Regions from separate parts of the Paenibacillus sp. NPDC101420 genome, predicted to be linked through region 1. Evidence: predicted binding sites of a transcription regulator. Region 1 holds the regulator's gene; each other region holds the start of a gene.

The links. The regulator LexA, encoded in region 1, represses DNA repair genes until DNA is damaged. The targets are predictions, from matches to a motif close to CGAACATATGTTCG.
Region 2: the regulator LexA is predicted to act here: its motif matches at 5,236-5,249, upstream of ACQKMP_RS09240 (YolD-like family protein).
Region 3: the regulator LexA is predicted to act here: its motif matches at 6,723-6,736, upstream of dndB (DNA sulfur modification protein DndB).

The regions. Positions count from the first base shown of each region.
Region 1 is NZ_JBNNSE010000011.1:21,539-31,478, reverse strand. It holds gene ACQKMP_RS28655 (FixH family protein) at 52-477, opposite strand; gene ACQKMP_RS28650 (HAD family hydrolase) at 726-1,511, opposite strand; gene ACQKMP_RS28645 (hypothetical protein) at 1,545-2,072, opposite strand; gene ACQKMP_RS28640 (DUF896 domain-containing protein) at 2,122-2,331, opposite strand; gene ACQKMP_RS28635 (LysM peptidoglycan-binding domain-containing protein) at 2,441-2,854, opposite strand; gene lexA (transcriptional repressor LexA) at 3,151-3,777, shown strand; gene ACQKMP_RS28625 (L,D-transpeptidase) at 4,051-4,389, shown strand; gene ACQKMP_RS28620 (hypothetical protein) at 4,539-4,919, shown strand; gene ACQKMP_RS28615 (hypothetical protein) at 5,155-5,733, shown strand; gene ACQKMP_RS28610 (MBL fold metallo-hydrolase) at 5,859-6,665, opposite strand; gene ACQKMP_RS28605 (cupin domain-containing protein) at 6,638-7,138, opposite strand; gene ACQKMP_RS28600 (DUF4352 domain-containing protein) at 7,272-7,895, opposite strand; gene ACQKMP_RS28595 (DUF5316 family protein) at 8,162-8,365, opposite strand; partial or broken gene ACQKMP_RS28590 (IS3 family transposase) at 8,675-8,782, opposite strand; gene ACQKMP_RS28585 (transposase) at 8,798-9,079, opposite strand; gene ACQKMP_RS28580 (IS3 family transposase) at 9,092-9,496, opposite strand; gene ACQKMP_RS28575 (transposase) at 9,550-9,867, opposite strand.
Region 2 is NZ_JBNNSE010000002.1:83,605-93,544, reverse strand. It holds gene ACQKMP_RS09275 (Gfo/Idh/MocA family protein) at 1-534, shown strand, start outside; gene ACQKMP_RS09270 (hypothetical protein) at 701-1,012, opposite strand; gene ACQKMP_RS09265 (sensor domain-containing diguanylate cyclase) at 1,005-2,597, opposite strand; tRNA gene ACQKMP_RS09260 (tRNA-Leu) at 2,920-3,005, opposite strand; gene ACQKMP_RS09255 (hypothetical protein) at 3,167-3,637, opposite strand; gene ACQKMP_RS09250 (M15 family metallopeptidase) at 3,714-4,400, opposite strand; gene ACQKMP_RS09245 (hypothetical protein) at 4,699-4,863, shown strand; gene ACQKMP_RS09240 (YolD-like family protein) at 4,860-5,195, opposite strand; gene ACQKMP_RS09235 (hypothetical protein) at 5,578-6,138, opposite strand; gene ACQKMP_RS09230 (PH domain-containing protein) at 6,256-6,744, shown strand; gene ACQKMP_RS09225 (glycosyl hydrolase) at 6,826-8,301, opposite strand; gene ACQKMP_RS09220 (cytidine deaminase) at 8,476-8,892, opposite strand; gene ACQKMP_RS09215 (NucA/NucB deoxyribonuclease domain-containing protein) at 9,000-9,431, shown strand; gene ACQKMP_RS09210 (hypothetical protein) at 9,510-9,659, opposite strand; gene ACQKMP_RS09205 (YjfB family protein) at 9,809-9,940, shown strand, end outside.
Region 3 is NZ_JBNNSE010000009.1:131,812-141,751, reverse strand. It holds gene ACQKMP_RS27360 (SIR2 family protein) at 1-463, opposite strand, end outside; gene ACQKMP_RS27355 (cysteine desulfurase family protein) at 530-1,663, opposite strand; gene dndE (DNA sulfur modification protein DndE) at 1,685-2,062, opposite strand; gene dndD (DNA sulfur modification protein DndD) at 2,059-4,065, opposite strand; gene dndC (DNA phosphorothioation system sulfurtransferase DndC) at 4,083-5,579, opposite strand; gene dndB (DNA sulfur modification protein DndB) at 5,572-6,663, opposite strand; gene ACQKMP_RS27330 (histidine kinase dimerization/phospho-acceptor domain-containing protein) at 6,842-7,093, shown strand; gene ACQKMP_RS27325 (helix-turn-helix transcriptional regulator) at 7,329-7,673, opposite strand; gene ACQKMP_RS27320 (DNA-binding protein) at 7,841-8,479, shown strand; gene ACQKMP_RS27315 (hypothetical protein) at 8,786-9,124, shown strand; gene ACQKMP_RS27310 (sigma-70 family RNA polymerase sigma factor) at 9,603-9,940, shown strand, end outside.

The sequences.
Region 1 (9,940 bases):
TTCCTTTCCACTCTGCATTATCTGTAATCATAGGAATTGCTATTCTTTTAATTATGGTTTTACAGAGAGTTCTTTATTAGGCATAGAATGCTGAGTTCTAGCAGTTACGTGTGATGTAACAATATATTGTCCTTCTTTCGTTAGTGTTCCCTCTGCTTGATAGATTCCATCACTGACTAGCTTCCCTTTAAATTCAATTTTCTGTTCACTATCATCTTTACTCACAATTTCGAACAGAACCTCTTTCGCATCATCTACTGCCAAGTTGTCTTGCGTCACCACTGCTTCAAAGGTCACCTTCTGATTTACAACAACCTCTTCAGGATTCCAATGTAACTCGACCTTGATAGGTTCCATAGACATGTCCATGTTCATATTATGTACGCCAGAATGTTTAGTTTGGTCTGATGAACATCCTCCCAATACTAAAAGTGTTGCACCTAATAATAAAGGAACTATTGTTCTTGAAATCTTCATTTAGATTCCTCCCAGTCGAATTGATTACTAAGAATCTACCAATTCATGTTATACATTCTCCATCTATTATACACATTATTATTGGTTTTTCAGTATTTCGCATCAATTCAGCTAAACTCTTGTGACTTAAATCATATACTAGTAAATCTCATCTATCATATTAATTATGATGTAGATATAAAAAAGACAGCAAGTCTCCTAGATACCTAGGAACTCACTGCCTTCTTAAAGCTTAAATGAATGAAATTTTATAAAGATTGGACTAATGAAAGAAGCTCTCCAAGATGTTTGATTTCATAATCCGGCTGAATTTCCGGATCTGGCTGTTTACCTTTTCTATTAATCCAAACTGTAGTCAAACCTGTTGCCAGCCCACCACGAATATCCGTTGTAAGCTTATCTCCGACCATAACTCCTTGCTCAGGTGCAATATCTAAAAGTTCTAGGGCATGCAGAAAAATTTCCTTATCCGGCTTTCCTTTTCCGAAGCTTCCAGAGATCACGATGTGATCAAAGAAAGGAACGATTTCAGGTACGCCATCTAGTTTCTCTTGTTGCAATGCAGGGCATCCATTAGTCAGAAGCAATAGCTTCACTTTTCCCTTCAGTTCTTCAAGCACCTGAATCGTTTCTTCATAGATGTAAGGTCGATTTCTACGCTCTGCTGCGAATTTGGCTGCTAATGTCTCAGCAAGAGCTTCGTCCTCTACACCAAGTGCTGCAAGACCACGACGCCATGCCTCTTTACGATATCCCGGTGCAAGCTGCTCCAATTGACGGAATTCCGGCTGTTCACCTGCAGTAAAGTTCCCCCAAAGTGCTTCAAACGGATTAATCCCAATCATCTTTGTAAACGGGTTCGTTTCGTAGGATTCATATAGTCCAATGGCTTCTTTACGCACCGCAAGTTCCAGTTCTTGTGGATCAATCGTATCCCCAGCGGCTTCACATGCAGAACGAAATGCTTCATTAACGCTCCGATCATCCCAGAGCAGTGTATCATCAAGGTCAAATAGTACGGCGGAAATTGGCATTACAGGTCTCCCTCTCCCATGGCTGGTTAATTTCTATTCGTGAACTACTTCAATTTGGTGAGCTTTTGCGAATGCTTCCAGTCGAGTCCCCATTGCATTGGTATCATAACGATTCATAAGTCTGGTAAAAATCCATTTCGTGCGTTTGCCTTTATGCTTAATTACAACAGCTCCACGCGAAAGGATGATTTTCTCAATATCAGAAGCTGGCAGATAACGTTCGCGGTTGAATTTTATAGTAGATAGTCTAGCATTCTCTACCTTCAAGTACGGACGTCGGAAGAACAGAAGTGCCGCTAGTAAGTAGTACAAAACGACTCCTAGCCAGTTCATAAGCATACCATTACCTTTGGCTTGGTCCACTGAACCAATCATCCAAAACATAGTACCAAGCACTAATAACACTACTGGAAATGCAATGTTACGGCCTTTAAAGGTTTCGCTGTTCTTACCAGGAGATTTAGATTTAGATGCGTAAATCGTTTCCTTCCCCTGTTTCTTTCTTTGCTTATTAATTTGCTGCGTGTTGCGTTGAACCATTCTTTCCCAAGAACGGGCCATATGCGTTCCCCCTAGTCATCCAGTAATATCTATGAAAAGGAACAGGGTGTTAATGCTTACGCCCCTTGTTACCTTGTTCATGCTCATCATTATCGACCAATTCAATCGTATTCAATTGTGCTCGGAAGTTATTGCGAATATTCCCCAAATAAATTTCACGAAGCTTGGCGCGTTCCGCCGTTTCCTCTTGATTAAGGCCTACGCTCTTCTGTTTGCGTGCCAATTCGTTAATACGCGCGACCAACTCATCAATATTCAAAACTTTCCCTCCCCTTATAAATTAATTCTAACTCTGCCATGAGAAAAAGAGCTTGTCAAGGTTTACTCCCTGCAAGCTCTTCATGTCCTCTTATTATGTTCTTAGAATATTAATATATAGGTAAAGTGAGAATATCTCCAGCATTAATCTGACTACCTTTAATGCCATTGGATTTTTTAATTCCTTCTATATATACAGCCGTTTTCATATCAGAAGGTTTATTCTCAAGAGCAATACTCCAAAGTGTATCTCCACGTTCAACCACTACGCGCTTCTCATCCTTCATTAAAGTAGTAGATCCTGCAAATACATTACCTACTACTGTAAGTCCTGATAGTACGAGTACAATGATCAATGTTAGTTTAATAACAAAATCTCTACGGAACAAACGCATCAAGCCTTCAAGCAAAAGCTCTGTTATCTCTTTAATCTGAGCTGAATAACGGGTAATAGGATTATGTCCTAAAGATTCAACCACTGGGGCTTTATCGTAGATGCTACGGTATGTACTGTATTTTAACATGAATATCATCCTCCAAACACTTGTTCTTACTTTTGAAATTATAATAACACGAACATGTGTTTTGTTCAATACTATTTTAGAACAATTGTTCTCTTTTTTTTCAGAGGTTAATATTTACCATATTCTTCATATAAAGAATCACTCTTATTGTTTAGATGAAGGAAACGCAATCAATACAAGACTACCATTTATTAACTCTTTCGAATTAATATTTATAATAGTTAGAACTTATGTTTGTGCGAACGGTAGTTCTATGTTATAATTTTCCCAAACATTACTATATGGGGTTGATTCCAATGTCAAAGATTTCAAGTCGCCAGCTGGCGATCCTGGAATTTATACGTAGCGAAGTCCGCAGCAAGGGTTATCCTCCTTCCGTCCGGGAGATTGGAGAAGCTGTTGGTCTTGCTTCCAGCTCCACAGTTCACGGTCATTTAGATCGGCTAGAGAAGAAGGGACTTATCCGTCGAGATCCAACGAAGCCTCGTGCGATAGAATTGCTTGGCCAAGAGGATTCCGAGAATGTCCATCATTTCGCGCAAACCGTCGCGCGCATTCCTGTCGTAGGTAAGGTTACCGCCGGGGTTCCTATCACTGCTACTGAGAATATTGAAGACTACTTCCCGCTTCCAACTCACTATGTTGGAGATAACAAAGTATTTATGTTATCGGTTCAAGGTGACAGTATGGTCGAAGCTGGGATTATGAATGGCGACTATGTTATTGTTCGTCAACAACAAACGGCTGATAACGGAGATATCGTTGTAGCTATGACCGAAGAAGATGAAGCAACCGTTAAGACTTTTTATAAAGAACGTGATCATATACGTCTTCAGCCGGAGAATCCGGCGTACGAGCCTCTTCGCCTTAATCGCGTGACCATTCTCGGCAGAGTTATCGGATTATTTCGAGATATCCACTAAGTATGCACTCCTACCAAGCGAAAACGGATACCGCCCTTTAAAGGACGGTATCCGTTTCTACGAGAAGTATAAGGATAGGGTATATCGTAAAAATATATACTTTCTTTTATTTTTTTAAAAGCTGTTCTGCAAATGCAGAACAGCTTTTTTATTGTTATCAAACTCCATTTATCAATTACAGAACATTTGTTCTTATGGGCTAAAATGACCATTTTTAATGAATAACCGTTTAGGCATCCTCCTCATATCTTAATTAGAAAGGAGTGTTGCACAATGCCAAATTACCGGATTATAGTTGATCTGACGCAGCGTATGCTTTATCTTCTTGATAACGACATTGTGATCAGGGGCTTCCCAGTCGGAATCGGTAAAATGTTAACTCAATCACCACTCGGTGAATTCACAATCATTAACAAACAACCCGATCCAGGTGGTCCATTTGGGGTCTTTTGGATGGGTCTATCTAAGCCTCACTATGGGATACATGGAAATAATGATCCCTCATCCATAGGGCACGAAGTATCCCACGGTTGTATTCGTATGTACAATGAAGATGTGTTAGCACTAGCTGCGATTGTTCCGATTGGAACACGAGTAACGATCAGGAATTAAATCTATCTCTATAGATAAACACGCCTCACTCATGGTTCAATGGAGGGGGCGTGTTTGTATTTATGTATTTTTGATGACCTAATAGGAATTATGTGGTTATATGTCGAATAATGTTAACAGGATTTCAAATTGAAAGGAAGTGTCTCGTTTTGAACAACTCAAAAATTAGAACCCTCGTCGATTTTAAAGTCGATGCACTTGTTAAACTCTCTGGCTTATTGTTAAATAACGATCAAGCGAGTGGAAAAAAAGTAAATTTACTCACCTCATTCGGCAGTATTCAAGGGACCATATCCCCTTCCACCTCCAATAAAGAGGATGTTTTTGACTTAAAATCTCTAATGGATGATGTCATTGTAGATGAATACATATCTTATTTAGGTGCGGAACATCCCGATAAAAATTTCAGCTATAACTTTGTAGTCCTTAATGATGTTTCTGTAAGACCCTATACTCACTATGAATCTCCGATCGAATACAAACAGCTAATTGTTTATACCGATCAAATCACAGCCTTCAATTTCTTATGATTTTGACATAATTATTTTAAAAAGCTCTCAACAAAGCACTCCAGCAGTTGCCCCAATTTTGCACCCAGCTTGCAAAATCGGCAGATCTGTGGGTGCTTTCTCTTTTTCTAATCAGTAGTCGTTTCCTAAATTCCCACGATTTTCGCTCTTAACAGATACTAGTAGAGAGAATTCAGGCATATCTTTCAATAAGCAATAAATCTTGCTCTACTGAGATCTTTGGAGGTGTGATTACATGCTGATTTTCTTAATGTATATGTTTGCCATTGTAGGAGGAGTCTTAATTCTAAGTGCCGTTATTATAGAATTAAAAAAACTATCTACTTCTTCTGAACTTTCTAAGCTGTTAAACGCAACCTCATCTTTTAATATTATATTCACCAAAACATTCATTCCGCCCAATCAATCTCACTTGATCGCCCTTAATGAACCTTATAAAAAAATAGCAATAGGTACCAGCAATCCAAAAACAAGCAAAAAAGCAATAGCAAAGCTATACTCGTTCGACAATATAATGGGATCAGAGATTGTTGTTAACGCACTAACCCTTTCAAAAGTATCTAAACGACAACAAAACAGCAAATCAACTGCTTCAAGTGCGGATATTAATGTGCTTAATAACGTTGACGAAGAGGCTGATGTTATCGAGGAACTTACGCTTAAAATATACATGAACAGCAATGAAATACCTGTGTATAGTATCTCCTTCTTGCCAGGCTTATTGCCCATTCAACAATCCGACAATCAGTACAAAGAAGCCTACTCCCAAGTCCAACAATTGCATGCATTCTTCAGGTCGATCGTATCCGAATAAATGCCCCCCTTCCACCTCTGATTACTTCACTTTACTTTACCCAATTAGAAATTTTGAAAACCTTAAGGAAAGACAAAAAACGGTCCTTTTGGGGGGGGCCGTTTTCGCTGCATCCAACATTCATTTTAAAATTGCACACTAAATCCGTTAAATTGGTGAATGCCCGTACCATGAGCAACAAGATCCCGTTCACGTAATTCACGAACTGCCTTCATAACCTCTTGCAAAATAGCTGGATCTAGACCCAACGTATTATGAGAGCCAAATATTTGTGATACACCTGGAATTTGTGCAATCTTTTCTAATGAAGCCACTAAATCAACAGGACTAGTAGAGGGATAAAAAGCATAAATTGGCGTAACATCATACAATAAATCCCCTGTAAACAGATACCCGTTCGCATGATCAAAGATGCTAATATGACCTGGCGAATGACCCGGTGTGTGGTAAATTTCTAATCTACGCCCGCCTAAATCAAGCACATCTCCCTCTCGCAATAGAGCCGTTGGTTTCCCTTGATAAGGTGTATACGTATTAGGATCAAACGTCTCAGGAACAGGAAGAGTAATATCTCGGCTCATATCTTTTCTGATCTGGGCAAGGGACAAACCTCGTATTCCATTAATCAGCCAATCCTCATCCTCTTTATGAACATAGATCGTCTCAAATTGTCCATGACTGCCTATATGGTCTGCATGCACATGCGTAGTGATGACAGCGATAGGTAAATCCGTTAACTGATCCGTTATTCTTTTTATATTATCGATGCCTAATCCCGTATCAATCAACACCGCTTGTTCTTTCCCTAACAACAAAAAAGAGTGCACCTTTTCCCAATGTCCATATTCACTGATTGCATAAGTAATTGGATCAATTTTCGTGACTGTGAACCATCGATCTTGAATCAAGTGTGATCCTCCATTCCGTTCCATTTCTCCCTTACCTGCTCTTCTCCTTTATAATAGTCCGCTTGTTGATCTGCCTGATAAATTTCTTGATAGGGGAGAATGTTGATTTTACCTGAGTCCGGATATTCGCAAACATCTATGCCCTGGTTCGTTCGGAGATCAAGATACTTGCAAGGGGCATCCGTATGATTATAAAGTTGATGCGCTCCTTCAGGTCCTATTTCAAAAAATAGTACATCACCTTCAGAAACCTCACTAAAACCCTCGGGAGTTCTTAACATCGCTTTTCCCGTCAAAATCACAAATATTTCTTCAGCGTTTCTATGAAAATGATAAGGAAAGGAATACTTATCTGGATCAAGCGATCTTATGTCGAAGACAAGATGTTTAGAATTAGCGATTTCAGCTAACCTCTCACTCGTATGCCAAGCAAACTCAGGGATCGGAGATAACTTTTGTTTAAATGAAACTGTATTTTCATTAAAAATCTTCGCCAAATATAACACCCCTCATCCATTACGCTTTTCTTTCAATATAATCGGTTTGGTACTTTATGTAAATGCAGATTATCAGGTTTAATAATAAAAAAAGCCCCGCCAGCTTTGGCGAGACTCTTATATGTGAAATATCCTATTTATTTTGAAGAACGATTTTGATTTCTCCATCTGAACTAAAACTTAAAACCGTAAAATCAGTATTGATTTCAAGTTCTTTCCAATCCTTAGGAAGCTGGTAAGCTAGTTTGCCACGAATTTTCTTTCCTGCAGCTAAAGCGCCGTCCATTGTTCCTACTTGACTATCCAAAGTATGAGCCAAGAGATCTTCATTTATGGAGAAGCTGTCTTGGTATGCATTGAACATTAGCATAGAGCTTACCATATAATCTTTACTGGAAATATTCTCAAGTATAATTCCGATTTCTACAAACTCATTACCCTCTGATGGTTGTACATAATCATTTCCCTTAGGCTTTTCCAGAGACTCAACTGTAAGCTTAAAATTCTTAGTTGTGATGGTTTGTCCAACTTCAGTTATCATCGTTTCCTTTGGCTCTTCAGTAGGCTTGCTGGTAGGCTTTTCCGTTTCGACCGGTTTCTCTGTTGCTGCAGTATCATCTACCTTTGCCACTGCTGGTTCTGATTTTGATACTGTAGGTTCACTATCATTCCCCTGTGATCCAATCACCCCTATTACAACAAAAACAATAATAAGCCAAAACCACCATTTTTTAAAAAAAGGTTTCTTTGTTTTCAATATTCTACTTCCTCTCAGATAATATCCATTTCCAACTTTTGCTAGGAAAATATACCCATATTATCCTATGAAAGATATACCTTTGCAAGAAAAATATAAAATAATGTCAGATGATAAGAATAATTGTGACTGTTGTATTAAATTCCATTTTACTAGAATTATAAATACAAAAAACCTCAACGGCAAAGACATCAAGGGTCTAAAGGTTCTTGTAAAAAGTCTTGTATTGCACTCTTTACCACTCTTGAACTTGAGTGAGGTAAATATCACATTAAATATACTACTCCAGCTATAGCCAAGGAAAGAACTCCTCCTAAAGCTGACCATTTCGCTACTTTGTTTTTAATTTTACGGTCTTCTTTGGATTCCGAATAAAAATTCCCTCTTTGCTGAGTACCTGTCGTAAATCCGCCAACACATATACCAGAGATCACAAAAAAAGCCAGTCCTATATATATGAATATGCGCATATTAGTGCTCCTCCCAGGAAAGTATTGGATATCTATATATAAGATATTCTAACATTATTCTCCACTACTATTGGAAAAATTAAAATGTTGTATGACGAGAATACACATAATCGAGGAATCATGGGTATGAGCTCAGGTGCTATTTTTGTGGCGATTGGTATTGCGGCCCTTCTGGTGTCTACTTAGTTTCTCAACTAACGGAGAAAGTCCTCTTCTTCGAGTTTTGGACTCAGTTGACGTTATTTACATAATAATCGTCTTTTGTGCATGGTTTCGGACTCCATGGACCTCTGTCAAGAAAGTGGACAGTCACGCAACAGACATTCTAGTCAATTGCTCAGCAAAACGAACTGGAGAAAGATACCCCAGCGCGCCATGCATTCGCTTGCGGTTATAGTAAAACTCAATATATTGAAAAAGTGTCTGGTAGGCTTACTCCTTAGTCTTGAACCGTGGATTACAATAAATGAGCTCCTTTTTCAAAATGCTGTGCCACGACTCTATATCGGCGTTATCATAACAGTTACCTCTGCGGCTCATGCTGGACTCCATGCCATACGCTTTCAACTGCTTCGCGTATTCATGAGAAGTATATTGAGAGCCTCGATCGGAATGATGTAATAGACCCTTTTCTGGTTGTTTAGCTGCGTAAGCATCTTGTAACGCGCCCAAAACTAGGCTTGTTTCCATATGGTTCTCCAAGCGCCACCCCACGATTTCGAGCGTTCAAAGGTCCATCACACTAGCCAGGTACAAGCGCCCTCCCCGGCAAGGAATGTATGTAATGTCGGTAATCCATACTGAATTGGGTTTGAGTATTTTAAATTGCTGGTTCAGCGTATTCGGGGCAATCGGATGGTCATGATTGGAGTCGGTAGTCTGTACGCGATACGTTTTGAAGACAATGGAGCGAAGCTTCATATGTCGCATGTACACACTCACCGTGCGTTCGGTAATGGTATAGCCTTCTTGATGTAACAGGCGGGTGATCTTCGGACTCCCATACCGCTTTTGATGGTCTGCAAAATGATACTGAATTCGCTTCATTATCGCAGCCTTACGAAGCATATGCGTACTGGTTTTTTCTGTCCGGCACTTGTAGTACCCGCTCCGTGACACATGTAGGGTCATGCACATCTTCTCCAAGAGAAACTCGGAGCGATGTTTTTCAATAAACTGGAATCTCAGTTCCTTGGTTTGCTGAAGATGTGCACTGCTTTTTTTACGATCGCTAATTCCTCTTCCACATCGGCAATCTTGTTATCTTTTTCTTGAAGTTGACGGCTCATTTCTTTCAACTGTGCATCGAGTTCCCGTACTCGATCCACGCTAGCTGCCGGTTCATTCTTTTGTTCTCGATACTGGCTCATCCATTGATGCAGGGTACTTTTTGGGATGTTGAGCTCTTCCGCCAAGTCGCCCACTGTCTTTGTTTGCTCTTGAATGAACTGCACTGTCTGTTTTTTAAATTCTTCGTTATACCGTGGTCGACGTTCTCCCATGTGAACACACGTCCGTGGACTCATTATCGCCAGTCTGTTAACTACTGTCCACTTTTTATTCTAGCTTCACAAT
Region 2 (9,940 bases), on a different contig from region 1:
GTTCCAATCATGGACTTCTCTTATAGGGGGAGGGAGGCCGAAGATGACCTGAAGACAGAGCAGCAGGATATCGCAATTATGGTGTTTCCCTCCGGCAAAAGCGCTGTGCTTGACTTCACTCGCTCCCAATATTTCTCGCCCCTCCGTACCAACCGGGTACTCATCCGCGGATCACATGGAGAAATTCGCGATAATGAGATTATCCGTCGCCTGGGAACCGAAGAGACCGAGTATATGAACATTAGTCGGATTCAAGGCGGACAGGAAGGCAGTCTGGAAAGTCTCTCCTTGCATGAATTGCGTGCAGGACAGCTTAGTCTATTTCAGAACCCGTTTCATCCCTCTCCCCTTTCTGATGAAGAGATTGGGATAGGACAAGCCTTATTGAATATGTCCAGCTTCCTGCACACGGGAATTTCAGCATACTCATTAGCGGATGCCTTAACAGACATCAGACTGTCATTCGCGGTCGATGAAGCCATCACCCTTGGAAGTACTATAACTTTGCAAGATGAGATCAGGTCTGCCAAATAAAAACAGGCAGATGAGAAATCCCCTTGCTGATATACAAAATAAGCTGAACAGAGGGACTTGAGCGCTGAAGCAGCCATGATCGAAAACCGCGACTCTCCAGTAATGGAAGAATCGAAGAATCGCGGTTTTCCTATTTAATAATTCTTGTCAGTGAACAGCGATGTTCTCACTTTAACCAGTCAATAGATTCCCAATCCATTTTCTCTGTGCCGGCTTCGTTCAGTTTTGCAATACAATCATCGTAGATTTCATCTGAATCAGTTGTTTGGCGAGAATCACTTCCGGAGTCCGTTAGTGGAATATCGTGCATCCCCTGATAAATGACCGTAGTCTCCATCCTTAGAGACCGGCATGTGTACAGTGTGCCCCACTCTTTAATTGGAATCTTAAAACAAAAAAACCTTGATTTCTCAAGGTCTTCACTATGATCCAGAGGATAAAGCACATACCGCAAATTTCGAGCAATTGATTCAACCATCAGCGACCATCGTCTGGTTTCTTCCCCTGCTCTTGGCCAGGTATAACGCTTGATCGGCCTTCTCCAGCAGCCCCTCCCGCTCCAATGCATGAACAGGATAATGGGCGATTCCCTGGGAGATCGTAACCTGTGTCGGGATTGGACCCCTGCTTTGTTCCAATGCCCGCCGGACTCTTTCAGCTACGGTGAAGGCTTCCTCAGGTCTAGTGCGGGACAGTAAGATGACGAACTCTTCACCGCCGTATCGGTGGCAAACATCGTCTGGGCGAAACGAGGTAACTATAACTTTGGCTACATGTTTCAGCACTTCGTCGCCGATGAGATGGCCGTAGGTGTCGTTCACCGATTTAAATTTGTCTACATCCAGCACAATGAGCGAAAACGGTTGCTCTGAGGCAATCCACTGGCTCATCGTATATTCTAACGATCTCCGGTTCATTAAACCGGTCAGAGCATCCGTCGAAGCCTCTTGGGTCAGTTGATCCGTCTGCTTCTGAATATCCGTCACGGCAAGCAACACAGCCTTGGTCAGCAGATCTGCCTCTCGGCTCCATTGCGGCTTCGCTTCTGGCAATACAATCTTCTCCTTGCCCATCCTGCTCACCAGATTTGCCAGGTACACAAAAGGCCGGGCCAACTTGCGCGCTACGAGAATGACACCCATCAGGAGTATAATGAACGGAAATAACGAATACCAGAGAATTGTCCGAAGGTGGCCCATCAGTTGATGATGAATGACACTAATCGGCGAAACGACCACGATTCCCCAGCCATTGGCCGGTACGCTGGAGTATCCGGCAAGCATTTCAACGCTACGGGTGTTGCGCACTTGCTGTTCCCCGCTTTCCCCTTTCATAAGTTTCTGTACAACCTTGTTACTGCTGACATCCTCCCCAATGAGCTGCTTATCCGGGTGGTACAACAGATGCCCGCTTGAATCCACAATATAATAATAAGAGCCAGAATTGTCCACGTTGTTGTGGCCAAAAATCATAGACAAAATATTGTTCTCTTGCAGATAAAACGTGCCGCTCAAAATACCGCGATATATACCATTGTTGCTGAAAATCGGCTGACTCATAAACACAATTAGTCTCTTGGTGGTTTGGGTCATATAGGGGGAGGATATGTAAGGTTTTTTGAACGCCAGAGCTTCCAAACCGACTTTAGAAGTAATATGGTCGCCTGTTGTCCCCAAACTAGTCGGTACTACGTTGCGGACCAGCCCGTCGGCATCGACCACGGCGATAGAATTGAAGTAATTGCTACTATTGCGCATCAGTTCTAAATTATCATCTACTTGCTTCGGCGTTGAGCCATCGTCATCGGAGAGTGTGGCAGCGCTATATTCCAAACTGCTGCGCATGGACTGAAATAAGGAATCCATTGTCTTGGTCATTCGGTCAGCGTTGTAGTAATTCAAATGGAGCGTAGTCTCCATCAATGATTGTTTTTTGGACTCGTAAGAACCGATCAGAAGAATGCTTGAGGTTAGTAGAACCACCAGCGTAACCAAGCCCGTAAGCAGCGATGTGAGACTGAGCTTTTTACTTTGACGCGGCTCGGCTCTTCTCAGTGTAAGCAAACTATAACCCTCCTTGAATCTTGAAAACTAGCTTTATCAATAATACAACAAATTAAGATGTTATTCGACAATAATCAATGAACTCCAACCTCTCACACACTGTACGTAACGTTCGATATACGGTGCTTCATGAAATATTACATATTAAAAACTCCTCTCCAGAGCTTGTGAATTGACAAGCACTGAAAAGGAGTATTATCGTCAGGGTTCTGTGTGTTAGAAAGCAATTCCTAGACACACAGAACCTTTAGCTTTTGACGTAAGCATTGCTTGATGGCAATAATAGAAAAAAAACCTTGATTTCTCAAGGTTTTCACTGTGATGCCGAGGACGGGGGTCGAACCCGTACGGTACTCACGTACCGCAGGATTTTAAGTCCTGTGCGTCTGCCTGTTCCGCCACCCCGGCATATTATGTGTTGTTGCTTCATACGATGTTTACGTATAACGCGACAAGAAATATAATATCATGAATATCGATAACGCGCAATCCCTTTTTCAAAAAAAGTTTTATCACATTAAAAATAACCCGTCCCAGCATATGCCGACACGGGTTATTAGGCATGTCGATTATCTGCGTTCGTCACTTCTGCTTCTCATTCCGACAAGGCCCAAGAGTCCAAACAATCCGAGCCAGCCCCAGTTTGATCCTCTACTGGTAGTCCCAGTATTTGTAGTTGTACTGGTTGCCCGATATCTACCGTCCGTTGTAGTGTTGGATAGTGGAGTTACCGTATTTCTGTTGTAGTTATCCCGGGTGTAATTTTCATTGTAGTTATAAGTGTTAGGTCTGTAATTTTCCCCTGTGCGGATCTTATCTTTCATAATGCTCTCATGCTGATTCATCGTTCCCGTGGTGCCGTTCATTAGATTGCCTTCCGTATTCATCATCCGAGTGTTATTCACGGTACCATCCATGCCCGTATTCGCGTTCGGGATACCGCCTAAAGCGGCTGACCCGATTGGATTAGCGTAACTAGCTCCCATTATACTCATTGACAGTACAGTACCGCATGCAAGGCTTGTTATTAGCTTGTTCACAGTGTTATGCCTCCCTTTATGGTTAGTTATCACTGATAATTTCCCCTTGGGTGGCACTGTCTATACATGAATAGCTTTACTCTTTTACAACATTCACTGTCTTGCTTGCTGCGTCATACGTAACCTTTGCTCCAAGCGCCTCAGCCAGAGCACGCACGGGTACATACGTTACGCCGGTATCAAGAACACCATCCGTAAGTTTAGTGCCGTTTAAGGTTATCGTTACTTTAACGTCTTTGTTCACCTGGTCATCCTCCCCAGTAATTCTTTTTAAAGCTTCATTGACCTGATCCGTCGTAGGACGTTTACCTGCCCAAAGTTGAGTCGTAGTTAAGCCGAAGGCCATTTGCAGATGTGAATAATCTTTAAAAGACGTCCAGTCTCCTCCCCACTCAAGCCCTAGCTGTTTTCCCACCTGTACAACCTCTTGCCAGTCCGCTATTTTATCTTTATCACCATCACGATTCATATCCCAGGAAATACCATTTCCATCCGGCAGCAAAAGCGCAAAATCAAACGCAAGGCCATAATTGTGATAGCTGGTTCCACCCTTGGCGTTGGTAACTATAGGTCCAGGCTTACTTCTCCCCTGCGCATACAAGGCATTTTGTTCAGCAATCGACCGCAATCCCTGAGTAATAACGATGGGCACTCCTCTGGCATAGCTTTGCTGTATCAAAGCCTTCGCCCCTGCTGCCAAAACAGGATGAAGCCCAACAAGCCTCGCCGCCGATTTGTCCCTCACTTGATCTAAAGTCAGCATAGAATCACCCCTTGGTATAATCAATGATCCCGCTTCCCCATTCGCTTGTACTAATACCCCTGCTTGCCTTAGCATACAAGCATAAATGTCTTCGGCGTCCATATAAGGAAGGACGATAAGCGTTTAAGCGAGAAATATAAGACATAAAGGATAGGTGCATAACTTATACTTTCTTATATTTTAAAAAAAGACCCCGGTATCCCCGAGATCTCCCCTGAAAAGCACCTATTCATAGCTTCTTCACCTTGGATCATTTCTACAAAAAAGGGCAAAATATTAGCGAAAGGTGGGAACGTATATGGACATTCATAGTGATAGCTATAAAGTTGCTGCCCTGAGCGAGCAGGAAGAAGCACTCGAAATTATTCGAAATGCTGAAGCTTCCATTGCACATCTGACCGGCAACCCAACGGTGACCCTAATTGCTTATGAAAAAAGTGAAGTCAGCGGTTCTCAGCATTAGACGATGTAAACCTCCACTAGATCATCTACATTGATCCACTTCCATTCCTCCGCCCACTGCAGCTTAAACTCACGCGAGTGGGTGTGAATGGAAGTCACAAAACCACTAATTGTCGTATTCTCAAAAGGATCAAACAGCACAACAGTGACGCGCACATGACTCCGTAACGATAAGGCCAGTGTACATTCGATCTCCTCCAGCTTCTGCTCATCCAGAATAGGCTTAATGCGGCGCAGGGTCTCCCGTTCATCCCTAATAATTCTTACCTTATGCTCCGGCAGCATCATGCGACTACTTTCCCACAGTCCGTTTTTCTCCAGCTTTTTGCCCATGGTAACCCCTCCCTAATTTCTATACTTATTCCGTTACACACGAACGTATGTTTGTATTATATCCACACCTTCGCTGAATAATCAATAATCAGGAAAAAGATCCCACTTTAAAATCCTCCTCTTTTATCTAAAAGTTGTATAATATTGAATATCTAATTGAGAGGAGCTTTCCACTTGAAAAAAAACAATGCCCTGCTCATCCTAATTCCCGTATTATTCCTGTGTCTATACCCCCTCGTATATCGAAGCAGTACCCTCTCAGACCTCACAAAAGGAATCGTAGCCGGCTTATTTATAGGATTGGCAGTGTTACCTCTACTCAAGCTCAAAATCGCATCAAAAAGACGCTGACAGTTGAACTGTTCAGCGTCTAAATTTCGATCTATTCTTGAACTTTCTCTGATTCAGCGGTGGACTGACCATCAGCATCGATGAGCCCTGTTGCTTCTCTTGCTTCATTAAGCTTGGAAATGCCGTATAGCATCGCGACGTCAGCGTTCTGATTCAATTCCTCGAACTTCTCAGCAGTGACCTCTGCGGAATCAGCACCTTGAGAGGCCTGTTCTTTTAGAGAATAAGCACTTTGAAAAGCAATTTTGGACTCATCAAGCAGTTTACGAATGTCTTCGGGCAAGCTAGAGGAAATTTTCACTTTCTCAGCCTGATTGGATAAGTCTGTTGCGGTCTTTTGGAATTCGTTAATCTTCTTCTCCAACTGCCTGTCCGAAAGTTCTCCTGCTGAATAAGCAGCAATAGCTTCGTTGAACTCCGTTAAAGATGATTTTCCTAATTCATCAAGTTTAGACATTTCATTGTAGAAGTTTTGCACGGTTTCCTGCACTTCTTCTTCCGAGGCAGGAGCCGATGAAGTTGAATTATTATTGCTGCAGGCGCTAAGGATGACAGTCAGCATTAGCGTTCCTATTAGTAACACTTTTTTCATTATTTATCCCTCCACTTAACAGAATAATGTCGGTTTGTGTAAAGCGCAAATGAAATTTATGTAAAATGACTATTATGTTATAATTATTTCAATTGTAATCAGGGAAGGAGAGTATTTATGCCTTATTGCACAACCTGCGGATCAGAATATAAGCAGGGCGCTAAATTTTGTGGAGAATGCGGATCTAGCATTGACGGCACCGCTCCAGTGACCGCCCGCCGTCCATCAACAAATCAAAATGCTATTCAAGAAGTCGTTCTCTGGAAAGGCAAACCAGCCAGTATCTCTGATCGCCTCAAAGGAATCGTACGCCTAAACACGACTACGTACACCATTACAAGCCAGCGCATTATGGTAAAGACCGGACTTATCGGTAAAAATGTCGAAGAGATCGAATTACTGCGTGTACGCGATTTATCCGTAGCACAATCTATCATGGACCGGATGCTCGGCATCGGTACATTAACTGTATTTTCTGATGATGCCTCAGCGCCGCAGCTTCTTTTCCGAAAAATCCATGATGCCCAAACCGTCAAAGATGTTCTGCGCAAAGCTGTTCGTGACGAGAAGATCGCCAACAACATTAGCTACCGTGAACAAATCTAAGAACCTTTCACATTAAAAAAGCCCCGAAATCCGGGGCTTTTTCGCTAATATTCCTATGCTCGAATCAGTTCGGATATCGTCTTATGGAAGATAAAACGCTCCTGCTGGAATAATCCCTTTGGGTTGGCTAGGACTTTCCCACTGCAATACAATTCGCGCGTCCCCCTCATTCTCATAGTACTCCACTTTTATTTCATGTAGCTTGCCAGCTATCAGATTCACACTGCCTTTTCGTTCCTGTCCACTCTGATTCACCCAGCTATCAATGATCAGCCCTCCATCAATCCACACCCGTACCCCGTCATCAGAGGAGGAGTAAATGGTATAGGTTTCACTATAGGCTGCAGTCAGTTTTCCACTCCACCGTACAGAGAAAGCGTCGACACGAATGGCTGGATCAGGCGAACCCTGTTTCCACGAAAATTGGATGTTAGCATCGGTTCGCGTCAGCGCAGGTGCGCCGCTAAGAGTCATGTTATTGTAATATTGCCCCCATAGTCCACTCTGCAGCACACTGTCTCCCTTGGCGGCTACAATTGCCGCCTCAGCAGCATACTCTTCCCGCGTGAATACAAAGCTGTCATTCATAAAGGCTCTAATTACCGCATCGGTATTCTTCTCATAAAGAAGCTTGCCCCAGGTCATCTGATAAGACCATTTGGGCTGTGATTTAGATAGTAGTGCAGGCGACGGTAGCTCTCCATTTTCTCCAATCGCTATCACTTTTCCACGACCCAGATCCCATAGACTATCATAGTGACTCCCCTTAAAATCCCCATCATAGATATCTAGTGCCAGCACATCTACTTTGTCACCGCTTGGGTAGTATTCGGCAGGGTCATCACTCCACTGATTTTTGGCGTTTGGGCTCCAGACCCACAATAAATTATGCAGCTTATGATAGCTGGTGAAACGGTCAAACATAAGGTTCCACAGTCCCACGTAGTTGATCTTCTTCCCCCACCAGAACCATCCGCCATTCATTTCATGATACGGCCGCCAGAGCACAGGAACACCTGCATCATTTAGTTTTTTTAAAGAAAGGGCTATCTTATCCAGATCAGCGATCAGTGCGTTGTACTGAGAGGTACCCGGGGTTATATATTTGTCAAAATCAGCGTTGCTTATGCTCGTAGATACGTTATCCCAAGCTGGCGCAGTCCCTGGCAACTGTGCGTGATAGCTAATCGTTACGATTCCACCGGCTTTATACCAGCGAATAGCGCTGCTAACGACCCAATCCCGCTGATTGTCTATTAGTGCCGCCGTCTGATTATTGATTGCCCCCAGCTCATAGCCGTGAAGGGCGGCGAATTGCCCGCTAGTATTTTTCAGCTTACCATTGAACTCATCCGCGCTCTCCAAATAATCATGTTGTCCGCTAATCCATCCTTTTCCTTGCAGAAAATAAAGGGTATTCAACAATTTCTGAGCAGAAGGTACCGTTTCCGAATCCGCCGGAGCCATTTGCAATTTACGATACGCGATTTGCCACTGAACATCGCTCACAAACCTCGATGCCCAATCAACCATATTTCGAAGATTGCGCTGTTCCATCCACTCTCACATCCTTTTAACTTTTTTAAGTTATAGTATGGGGACAATAGTGACATGAACTCAGCGAATGGACATGAAGTTGTAATTTAATTTAGGACAGTGTAAGGAACTGCTGAATAAATTCACGGCTCAATAAAAAAAAGGAGCCCGGCGGCTCCTGACTATATCTCCAATTTACCTCGTATATCTCAGCGGTAGTAATTCAGAAATATCATATTTAGCTAACCGGCCGTCCTCGGATACAATAACTTTGCAATCCTTCCCGTAATCAGCAATTAACTCACGGCACATCCCGCAGGGAGAAACTACTTTAATTTCTCTTTCCTCGCTGTCCGGATCAGAATGCCTTACCGCAACAATCGTATCAAATTCCTTGTAGCCTTCGGATATCGCTTTTCCAATCACCATCGCTTCTGCACAGACTGTAATTCGTCCCATGCTAGCTTCTACATGTACCGCTGTAAAGATTTCCCCCGTCTTAGTACGGAGCGCCGCCCCTACATGGTGTCTTCCCCATTCATAGCGTCTAGTAATAATATCTTCAGCAGAGGCAATAAGCGTCTGATCTTCAATCGTAATCAAATACTCCATATCCAATTCCGTCCTCCTCTTATTTTTCCTAAGTATATTAAATCGCACTGCATTATGATATAAGATATACTATTTTAAGTTCCAAAAAAGGAGGAGCAGATTTGAAAATACAGAAATTACTCACCAGTCTCATCATTGTTGTGTTACTTGCTTTGGGCGGTTACTGGTATGAACAGAACGGAGATCCGGCAGCCCCATCGTCCACATCCGATTCAGAAGTTGTTCAGCTGATCTTCCCATCAGATCGTTATCCTGAGACCGCTAAGCACATTCAGGACGCAATTGCTAAAGGGGAGTCCGCGACGTGCACGATTAACCGTGAGCAGGCTGAAGACAACCGCAAAGAATCCTTAAAAGGGATCCCCACCAAAAAAGGCTACGACCGCGATGAATGGCCCATGGCCATGTGTAATGAAGGCGGCAAAGGAGCCGACATTGAATACATAACCCCAAAAGATAACCGCGGCGCAGGAAGCTGGGTTGGCAATCAGTTAGAAGATTATGCGGATGGAACCCGCGTAGAATTTATGTTCAAATAATAAGCTAACGTAAACATTGCTTCAAAAGAATAGCCCCATCCGGTATTCCGGATGGGGCTACAATGTGCATCATCTAACTTAGAATAAGCAAGCTTTAGTGATGATAACCAGCAAGATGAAGAGTACCAGAATAGCTCCTGTTGAAGTCCAAGGGCTACACACCGGACCTACTGCTGCTGGGCTTACTACCGGACCTACGTTACATCCACAACCATGTTCAAATCCCATGTTCAATTCCTCCTAATGATTAATGACTACAGCACAAGATATGTAAAAAGGAGATAAGCCGTTTGGGCGAATTGGCAAACAAATGCTATTCACCTAATGAATTAGGTAGGCACAGTCGATAAACAGGATATACACAAAGGAGGTGCAATATGGATATAGCCGCGTTATCAATAGCAATGAGCCAAGCATCCTTAGCTCAAAATGTAGGAATACAAGTCATGAATATTGCCAAAAATCAGGCTGAAACCCAGAGTCAAACGATGGTGGAAATGCTGGGCAAA
Region 3 (9,940 bases), on a different contig from region 1:
ATTTACCTTCATTTTTATTATTTTTCATTTCTCTAAAGACAGCTTCATTAATTTTCTCTAATAATACATCCCATGTTGGAATCCCAGCAGATCTAGAGACTCCTGCTCCTAAAAATAATGATAGCTTATTTGATTTTAGACACTTTTTAATATCTTCAATGCATCTATTTCTACGGCTCTTCCACTCAATTAATTCGACTTTAAGGGGAACAGAGTCCATGGCATCTCTATCTTCAATTAAAGAAAATAAACCATCTTTAAGTCGGAAACTTTTAACTTTGATAGCTTGAGATATAATATAATCTTGGGTCCTTCGCTTTAATGTCATATTCAAAACACCCAGCTCATCAGTTGTATTAAAATCAAACCAATGGTTCTTTTTTATTACTTTCAATATCTCGTGAACAGGAGAGGGGGAGTTTATTTCTTTAAGGGCTAAAATAGCGGCATCGTAAAGTTTCAAAGTATCGACTCCTGAATGTTATAGATGAAAATTAATATTCAAATAGGCTACAGAAAATGAAAAAAATTACTGGATTTCTTTGAATATGTCTAATTGGTTCTCGCTAAGCTCTGGGCTTAAAGTCACACGAATAGTCTGCCGAACTTCCTCTAGAGTTTTACCAGATGCACTTAAAACATGACTTGGTTTACTTGAACTACAAGCTGATCCAGTGGAAAGGGCGACATGGCCGGCAAGCTTCTTAAGTAAGAGTTCGTTATTAACACCAATAAACTGTAAGCTAATTAAACCGGGGATTTTATCTTTTGTATCGCTGTTGAATTTAATTTTATTTCCTAGGTTGGTCTTAAAGATATTAGTTAAGTAATCCTCTAATTCCCTCAAACGTTTCACATTTTGCTCTAAATTAGCTGTAGCTAGTTCAGCAGCTTTGCCTAAGCCAACAATATTGTGAACCGCTAAGGTACCACTACGATAATTATTTTCCTGTCCGCCCCCATGCAGAAGAGGTGTAATCCGAGTATATATTTCTTTCGTCTGTTTTCGAATGATTGCTGCTCCAATACCTTTTGGGCCACCAATCTTATGGCCAGACATTGACAAGAAGCGAATTCCTTTTAATTTATTAAGATCAATAGGGACTTTTCCTATTACTTGTGTAGCGTCAGTGTGAAAGAACAAACCGTTATCCTTAAAGAGATCGGAAAGTGCATCAATTGGATTTAGTGAGCCGATTTCATTATTACCCCACATGATAGATGTAAGAAGTGGCTGAGCTTGCTCAGTCACTTCTTTTACTTTTTGAACATCAATTCTTGCGAACTGATCAACATCTATCAATGAAACCTCAAACCCACGCTCACTTAGGAAATTAAAGGTTTCTATTATAGAAGGATGCTCCACCTTCGAGGTGAGTAAGCGTTTATTCGTGATATTGCCGTCGTTATAATAATCGGCAATGCCTTTTATAATCATATTGTTACTCTCTGTTGCTCCGCTGGTAAAGATAACCTCGTCTGGATCGCAACCAAGCAACGATGCTATTTGCTCACGAGCTTTCGCGACAGCTTTTTTTGCATTTTCGGCTAAAGAGTAAAATTTACTGGAAGGATTTCCGTACTCCTCCTTGAGGTAAGGCATCATTGCCTCAAGTACTTCGGGGAGAATTTTGGTAGTGGCACTATTATCTAAATAAAGCATTTAGATTCCTCCTACATCCTATTAACTTAGTAAAGCTCGAATAAAGCGTTCAAAATTTCCAGTACTCTTAAACTCACCTGCTAAGGAGCGGATTCCTCGCTCTAAATGCGCATTAAAGTATCCAGGAAAGTAATCCTCGTCAGTTAATTGCTTCTCAGCAGCTTGTGTGATAAGGACCTTAAAAACATAGTCATATTCTCCCGTAACAGTATTTCGATTGAGCACGAGACCATCTGAAAAGTCTTTAGTAATAGGTATTACTTTATTATCAGTTGTACTGTTTCTAAGAGAGAGGCTAACAGCATAGCGGATTAGAATATTTGGTGTGATACCGGTTGATGCATGAAGTTGGGTAAGAATATCTTTAGCATATTTGGAGGTTCGCAAAGTAAAATTCAAAGTAGAACACTCTCCTTACTAAAGTTAAAATAGCGCCCTTTAACAATCTTTGCACTATCGAAGATTTCATCAAATTCTAAAGTGTAGAATCTAGCAGTATTACCTTTTATTAATTCAAATTGTTCGGCAGAGACCTCAGAATCGGTTGTAAACATTAATACTTGCTCTCCACATTTAGGAATAAAATGTTCGATTAATGCTTTCTTATGGTCTTGGTCTAGTCGTCCCATGAGCGTATCAAATACAAATGGGAGTTTCCAACCAGAGACTTTAAACATGGCCCAAATAACAGTAAGCATTAGCATTTCTTTTTCGCCAGCAGATAAACGTTCTTTCGTAATTTCATTTTTTTGGCGATCAAAGAGATGCAGCTCAAAGGTTAGATGATCGATATGAATTCGTTCAATATAAGCTTTTTTTCGAAAAAGAATATTAATCATTTTAGTTGACTCGTTGGCTACGTCATCTAACTTTTTACGCCATTGTCTTTCTCTAAAACGTTTGCTGACGTGTAAGAGCTTTTCGGTCATGACATAGGAATTTTCAGCTTTATGAAAGTCCCTGATTTTATCCGTAATTTTATTGTAAGTGATCATATGCACTCGGATAGCATCATTTGCTTCAAGAACTTCTTTAGTAGACTGTTCAATAAGTAATCTCAACTGCTCAACACGTTTTGTCTTATTCTCAATTTGCTCCAAGAGATCTTTAAATTCGCTAGAGTGATCATTCTGTTCTATTGTTTTTCGAATTACCTGGGCTTGAACGAGCAACTCAGCGTTCTGATCGAAAAGTTGAAGGTAAAATTCAGGCTCTAACTTTTGAATTTGATTAAATAACTGCAGAATCTCACTACGTTGTGCGAAGGATGCGCGATGTAATAATTGGATATGCTCAGGCTGCATAATGTTTAAAAGGCCCTTATGTAGCAGATCAATATCAATATCTATAGGTTTTGTTTTATTTAGTTGTTGTAACTGATCAATAAGCTTAATTAGCTTATCTTTCTCTAATGAAGAGGTTATATATTCAAAAGATTCAGTTTCTTTCTCTAAATCAAGCTGTTTTACAACCTTACCAAGTAAATCTTTCGTAATGTAAAAAGGAAGGAGGCTGGTAGTAAGCGAACGTATTTTTTCAGAATTAGATTTGCGTTGATTTTCGATTGTATTCAATTCGCTGACTAATTCTTGTCGTCTATCTCTTAACAAACCCCCATGCGTATCAAAATCTCTTTTGTGCTGTTTAATTGCATCATTAAGAAGATCTATTTCTTGCTCTGAGTCGGAAATAATAGATTCTTTTTCACTAACGATCTTCTTATTTTCTACGATCTTTAATTCTAATTCTTCTTGATCTTTAATATCTTTGGCTGCAGTTGCATTTTGTTGCGCATATTGTATTCGATAAGACTGAAGATCTTTTTCTAAGTTCATAAAAAGGTCTAAGTTGAAAAGGATTTTTCCAGATTCACTAAGATATTCAGGGATCTTCTCTTCCGATACAATTCGAGAAATATCTTCGCCGTCGAAAAGACATAGTTCAAAGAGACGAGGGGGCATTTCCTCACGTAGTCGATTTTGAAAATCCGATTTTTCTTGATTATTCAATGATTTTCCGTTTCTAACAACGTAGAAGTCTTCTTTGATTTTCTTATTTTTAATTCTCCAACTTCTTGTCAAGGTATAACTCTGGATTTCGAAATCCTCTGTGGAATCATACTGGATAATAATTCGAAAATCAGGATTGCTTTCTTCATTTATAGCTTTTCTATTAAGGAAGGATGAAATTTTTCGGAAGTACGGTTCATTATCATTCACAAATCCATAAGCCATTGATCCAAATAATACAATTCTAAGTGACTCTAAAATTGTTGTTTTTCCAGCTCCATTTTTTCCGCCTAACAGAACTACATTTTTAGTTTCATTGGTCTTAAAATTAAATGTATTCTGATTCCCGAAGTAAGCTCCAATGTTACAGAGCACTAATTTTGTTATTTGCATAAAATGCTAGTCCACCTTTATAAATGCAAGAAGTCTTGCTTTAAAGTTTTATCAAATGCTTGGAATAATCCGCGTCTAACTTTTACTCCAGAATAATCTTTTTCTATTGAGATTAATTGTTTGAGTACGCTCAAGTTGATGCCCTCTTCTTGACACAATGTTTCAAGGTCAGTGAGTTGATCATCTTTGAATACAGGGCGATCATCATGGTTCCAATCATAAATTTCACCTGTTTCTTCTTCGACGATTAATGGCAAACGATCTTCCCACTGCAAGTCTTTATGCCAGTACTTACGAATGACTTTAAGTTCTTCAAGACTAATTAATTCAATAGTCGGATCGTGAAGCTCACGAATTTGTCTTTGTGCTCGTAATAATTGTCTAAGTATTTCTTCACGAGCTTTTAAGGTAAATGGGCCGACCCCAAGGCGCTTATGTGTGCCATCTTCTTCTCTAATTAGAATATTAAGTTCTTCTATAGTAGCTAAGTTAATGTTATTTGTGTTGAGGTATTCTTTTAGCTTTTCCTTATCAACTATCTCTTGCTCTGGTGTTGGTTCCTCGTGATACGGAAGTAGGTATACTTCACCATTCATCCGCTGTTTTTGTCTCTTCGTGTGATCTTCTCTAATTTGTACTAAGAAGTTTCTGAATTCGTAGAGAGGACGCAACCAATCCACTCCATTGTTAATAAACCCACTCAGAGCTTTATCTTCAGAAACAACTGTGCAAGTCCAACAACCGAAACGGCTATTTCCACAAGATCCTGCACTTTCTTTAACTTCTTTATCAACAACTAGTGGGCACTCGCTACTTGAATTCTGATACAGTTCGAGCAATTCATTGTTATCGTCACCCCAAGGGGATTCATACTGAAGCAAAAATTCCCAAACATCATCAACATCAAAGGCCCGAATTGGAGCAAACACAAATGCATTTCTTAATGTTGAATGACGCATTAGCTTTTTACCTTCAATAGTATGTGACTGCATTACTGCAGCTCGTGTTGAGCTTTCGGAGTCACGAACACCAAGTAGCATAATAACTTCACCAAATTGATCAACCTTATCGAGAATAAAGCGATTTGCAGGCTCAATCTTTAAACGGTCTGTACACCATCTGAATTTTTGACGAGGTGTTGGGTAACCTTTACCGATAATGGAAGCCCAAAAGGTCTGCTCAACCTTAGGACGGACCTTTTGCGTCTCAATTGGGAGACCAAGATTTAATGCTTTTTCTTGTATTCGACCTAATGTACGGGTGATTTTATCTATAATAAGTGGTGTTTCCACTTGGGTATCAGAAGAGATAACATAAACTTTTTTGTGCAGCTCAGAAGGATTAAGTTCTTGAAGTGCCTGAAAGACAAGTTGAACTACAGCTGTAGAATCTTTACCGCCGCTAAAACCAACAACCCATGGACGCTCGTCCATTAAATAAACTTCCTTAATCAACTCTTTTGCTTCAATGAATTTGGTACCAGTATTGAATATATTGAGTCCTAAATTACCCATTTATAGACACCTCCTTAAATTTGTTTTCAATCTTCTGTTCTTGTTCGGTGAGTGGGAGGTTGATTTTGGACTTAATCAAGTTTGCAGTCAACTGAATAGTTTCACCATTTTTATTAATTCTGCCAGTATTGCTATAAGCGCGTCCTTGCCAGTCTTTTTTATTTTCTCGACTCAAGTCGATGGTGTTGAGTTTCATAATATAGGACTGCCATTCATCCGGATGATACCGGTATAGATAATAGCCTATTATTCCAAGAGATTCCAGAAAAATCCCGTGAGCGACGATTGATTGAATACGTAGTTCTCGAGGTGAGATCTTCTTTTTAATAACTTCTTGCCACTCTGGGATTGATACACATAGTAACTCCCAAAAGGCGGTAACAAATTCTTTCTCTTGTTCAGATATAAGTTCGCCTTTACGTTTATTGATAAGACGAGAAGTTGTATTAAAAACATGGTTTAGCGCGAAAAGCTTCGGTGAATTCTTAGAAAGAGATACTTTTTCTCGGTCTGTATATCGTTCTAATAATGGGATATCAGATATTAAACTTTTTGTAATTAATGATAATTGATCTCGATGGTCATAAAGTATTCCGATTGATGATGTTGTATTGACGGCGTGACGATTCAAGTCTGAAAACATTTGTTGAGAGCGAGTAAGGCCAAAGTCATGAAAAAAGACCACTGAAATTGTTTCGTCTCCAAGCTCAGGAGAGATCCTCAGGGCTTCTTCGATTGCCGCTCTACGGTGTTGTCCGTCATTAATTAAAAACTTAGAATCAAGAGAGATAGTCAGTTGTCCTATGTCTTTCATCTCATCTGAAACTTCTTTGAATCTCATAGTACCGTCCACACTTGCTGTTAGAGAAGAGAAGATATAGTCCTTAGGATTCTCTAAAATATAATTGGTGATATCAGGAATCCGCGACCTATTCATTAGACGTTGTGCCCGATGCTCAACAGGAATTTCCTCTTCGTCAAACAGGAAAATTTTAGCTATTAAACGGAGTGGACACATGACAGTATAGAATTCTCTACCTGCTTGAATTCCTCTTAAAGCTGGGAAGGTGTAACTGAAGTTCATCAGCATTCTCCTTTATTACGTACGTAATAACGTGCAATATTTTTCATTTTAACTCAATACGAACAAATGTTCAACTAGTAAAGATCGTAAAAAAGTATTCTTTTTCTTTGAAGAATATAAAAATTTCTTTAAATAGGCACTCAGTTAGAACCTTTAGATATTGAGTATAATATTAAAAATGGTTAAGAGTGCAAGCCATAAATATACTGTAAGGATAGAAGAAAGGGGGAATGGAAGTTTCCGTGAGGCTTTTTATCTTTATATTCAGCTAGGTCTATATCTCCGCCCAGCGGATTTGAGAGCCTATAGCACTATCAGTAACCTGTTAGAAAAGTTGCATTTTCTCTATCAGTTAAAAAACGAGTTTCTGGCCAATACATCTCATGAACTGAAGACACCGTTACACGGCATAGTTACATCTCCAATCTAATGCTGGAGGACGTTGTGGTGCATTTACAACACAACTATATGGTAAATAGCTTATTCCATCTACATCAAAGGCCCCTTCCGCCGTTTTCGGCAGAAGGGGCCTTTGATGTATGAAGGTTAAGTTTCAATCTGATTGGTGCTTTGAGGGATATACACATCGTTGTGATTTTTCAATTACAATCTATACAGTCTTTGAATTCGAAAAGATATGTAACAACGTTAATTTTTAGAAGTTGCTACTTTTCATCCTTACTTAACCCAATAGCAGCAATCACTTTTCGAGTTACCTGAGTGAGTGCTGTTATTTCTTCTGCACTTTTACTGCTTAGCAAAGCCATATGTTCATCCAACGCCTTGCGACGCTGTGTCTCATCCTCGAATCGAAAGAATTCTATAGCTGGAACATCAAACGCCGCAATAATTTTTTCTAGTGTCTCTAATGAGATATTTCGATCTCCTCGTTCGACACCACCTATGTAACTGTAGTGAAGCGAAGCAGCTTCGGCAAGTTGTTCTTGTGTCCATCCTTTTGCTTTTCTAAGCTCGCGAATGCGATTGCCGACGCTTTCTGGTAAATTCATAGGATCACCTCTACATTAAGGTTAGAAGAGGAATGCTAACCGTAACAGACTATTAAAGGCAACTTGATAATCACTAAATCTGTACTTATTAGTACTTTTTATATTGACCCTCTAGATTACAAAATATACAATGAAGGTATAAATGGATAAAAAAGGGGGATTTACGGTTGCATCTCTCTATTCTTAAAGCCTTCAACCCGGATGTTCTTGTCGAAATGTTGGAAACTGCACATTACTTTGAAAAGTGGGATAAGCTGCTATACACTGCAGATATTTTGTATAGCTATGCCCAGCGTATATATGAAGAGCGACTGTACTATAAGGCGATGGGGACGACAATACCTCTAATTAAGATGCAGCATCCACTTGTTTATTATTTTGGGTTCAGTCAACAGATGCGGGGAGTTGCATATCAACATCTGGGGGATTACGAGCAAGCCAGGGATAGCATTTACAGATACGTAGAACTTGGGTGGTTGGAGGATTTAGGACCGGACGGGCAAGAGATTGCTCGTGAATTTCGATGTTTGGCAAAAATGAATTTATATGCTGTAGAGATTTTATCTGGAAAAGTAGAACTTCTGCATGATTATGCTTGCTTTCTACAGACCTATCCCAATGGACTGCTTGATGGGCTGGTTGTAATTATGCAAACTGCGCTTAGTTTTGGATTGAATGTGGATGAGCAGTTGAGTCACTTAAATGATGATGTAAGTGAAATCAAGTTAGAACAAGATAAAACCGCGCAGTCGAAGTACAGAAGGTTTTGTTATCTGGTGGATTTATATAATATGCGGAAGGACTGAATATAATGGATTAATTACCAAATTATACATACTTAGTGGAGAAAATCTCATATAAAAAAATATTACTAATGTTCCATCCGTCCACGCGGTACGAAAGAATACTATGCCAACCAACTCGCGGGTAAAAATGTTCTTGTCGGCTCTGTTCGTGGCCCCAAACAAGTGGAGGTGGCCAGGCAGCATTCTTTTTACCATGTACCTGTGGAGAACCTTACAAGCCAGAAGATAATAACCCAGATCGAATATGTAGCTATGTGTCAATCCAGAAGGAAATTCTTCGATCCTGCAAAGACAGGAATTCATTGGGTGGGTAAAGTGGTAGATTGGGAAGTGGTGAAACGAAAGGAAATAAAGGAGATTGTCCCTGAGCCTCATAAGGAAGAGAAAGATTATGTTAGATTCACTGTCGAGGAATGGATACCTTTAAAGCCTCACATTGCTTTAGGGGGACAGGGAATAAATACAGTCCTTTACACAAGCAAATATGTCCTAGACCGAGCGCTGGAAATCGCGGAGCTTCGCTTAGAAACGGAGGAAGATCTTCGTGAATGGCGTGAGAAGCGCCGAAAGGGCAGAGTGAAGGTGAAGGTCGATCATGAGCAGTTTGTGGATTTAGGAAAGGTTGTGGAAGTTCGGAATATTTAAAGTTAGTGAAAATGAAGTAAGGTTATTGTCCTGCCATTTATCAAGCATCCCGCTGGATAATGGCAGGATTTTTAAATTGGGCAAATACAAAACATCCTGTTAATAGACGGTACTTGGAATGAACATGTTATGATAACAGTTATATAGAAAGAGATCACATGGAAAAGCTTATAGATGCACTGGATGTACAAGTGTTTTGTATAGATTCTGAAAGTCTTGAAGTACATAACTATGAAATCATTGAATTATAGCGCTGAGCTTCTCCCCTTCTCTCCCGCACAAATATCCACCCCGCAACTCAAGTATCGCCGCTTTTACGGATTGTGATCTTTCACCCTTTTTCCCACCATCCCACAATTATCAAAACATTTGTTAATGGTTTGGGCTTTTCTACGTATTAACTTATGTAAGTTTCTTCACAACAAATTGCGCAATTTGTTTAGCTTTTCGATGAAGGTGAGGTGGAAGGAGGGTGAAGATGGAAGTTATCCAGGGTACTGCGGACCGTTACAAGAATATCGAAAGATCACGTGGTGCCATGATGTCAAAAGAGGAATTTACCCGGATGTACGATACGTACTACAAACGTGTTTACAAATATATTAGTTATCGTATTAATAACCACCACGTGTCAGAGGACATCTGCAGTCAGGTGTTTGAGACGGTGATGTGTAAGTATTACAGCTTTTCAGAAGAAAAATCGAATTTTGAGGTTTGGCTGTTTGCCATTGTAAGGAACGCTGTGACGGATTACTTCCGAGGGCAGAAGAAAAGAAGCTACACCTCACTAGATTCTTTGCTGGAGCTCATATTTCC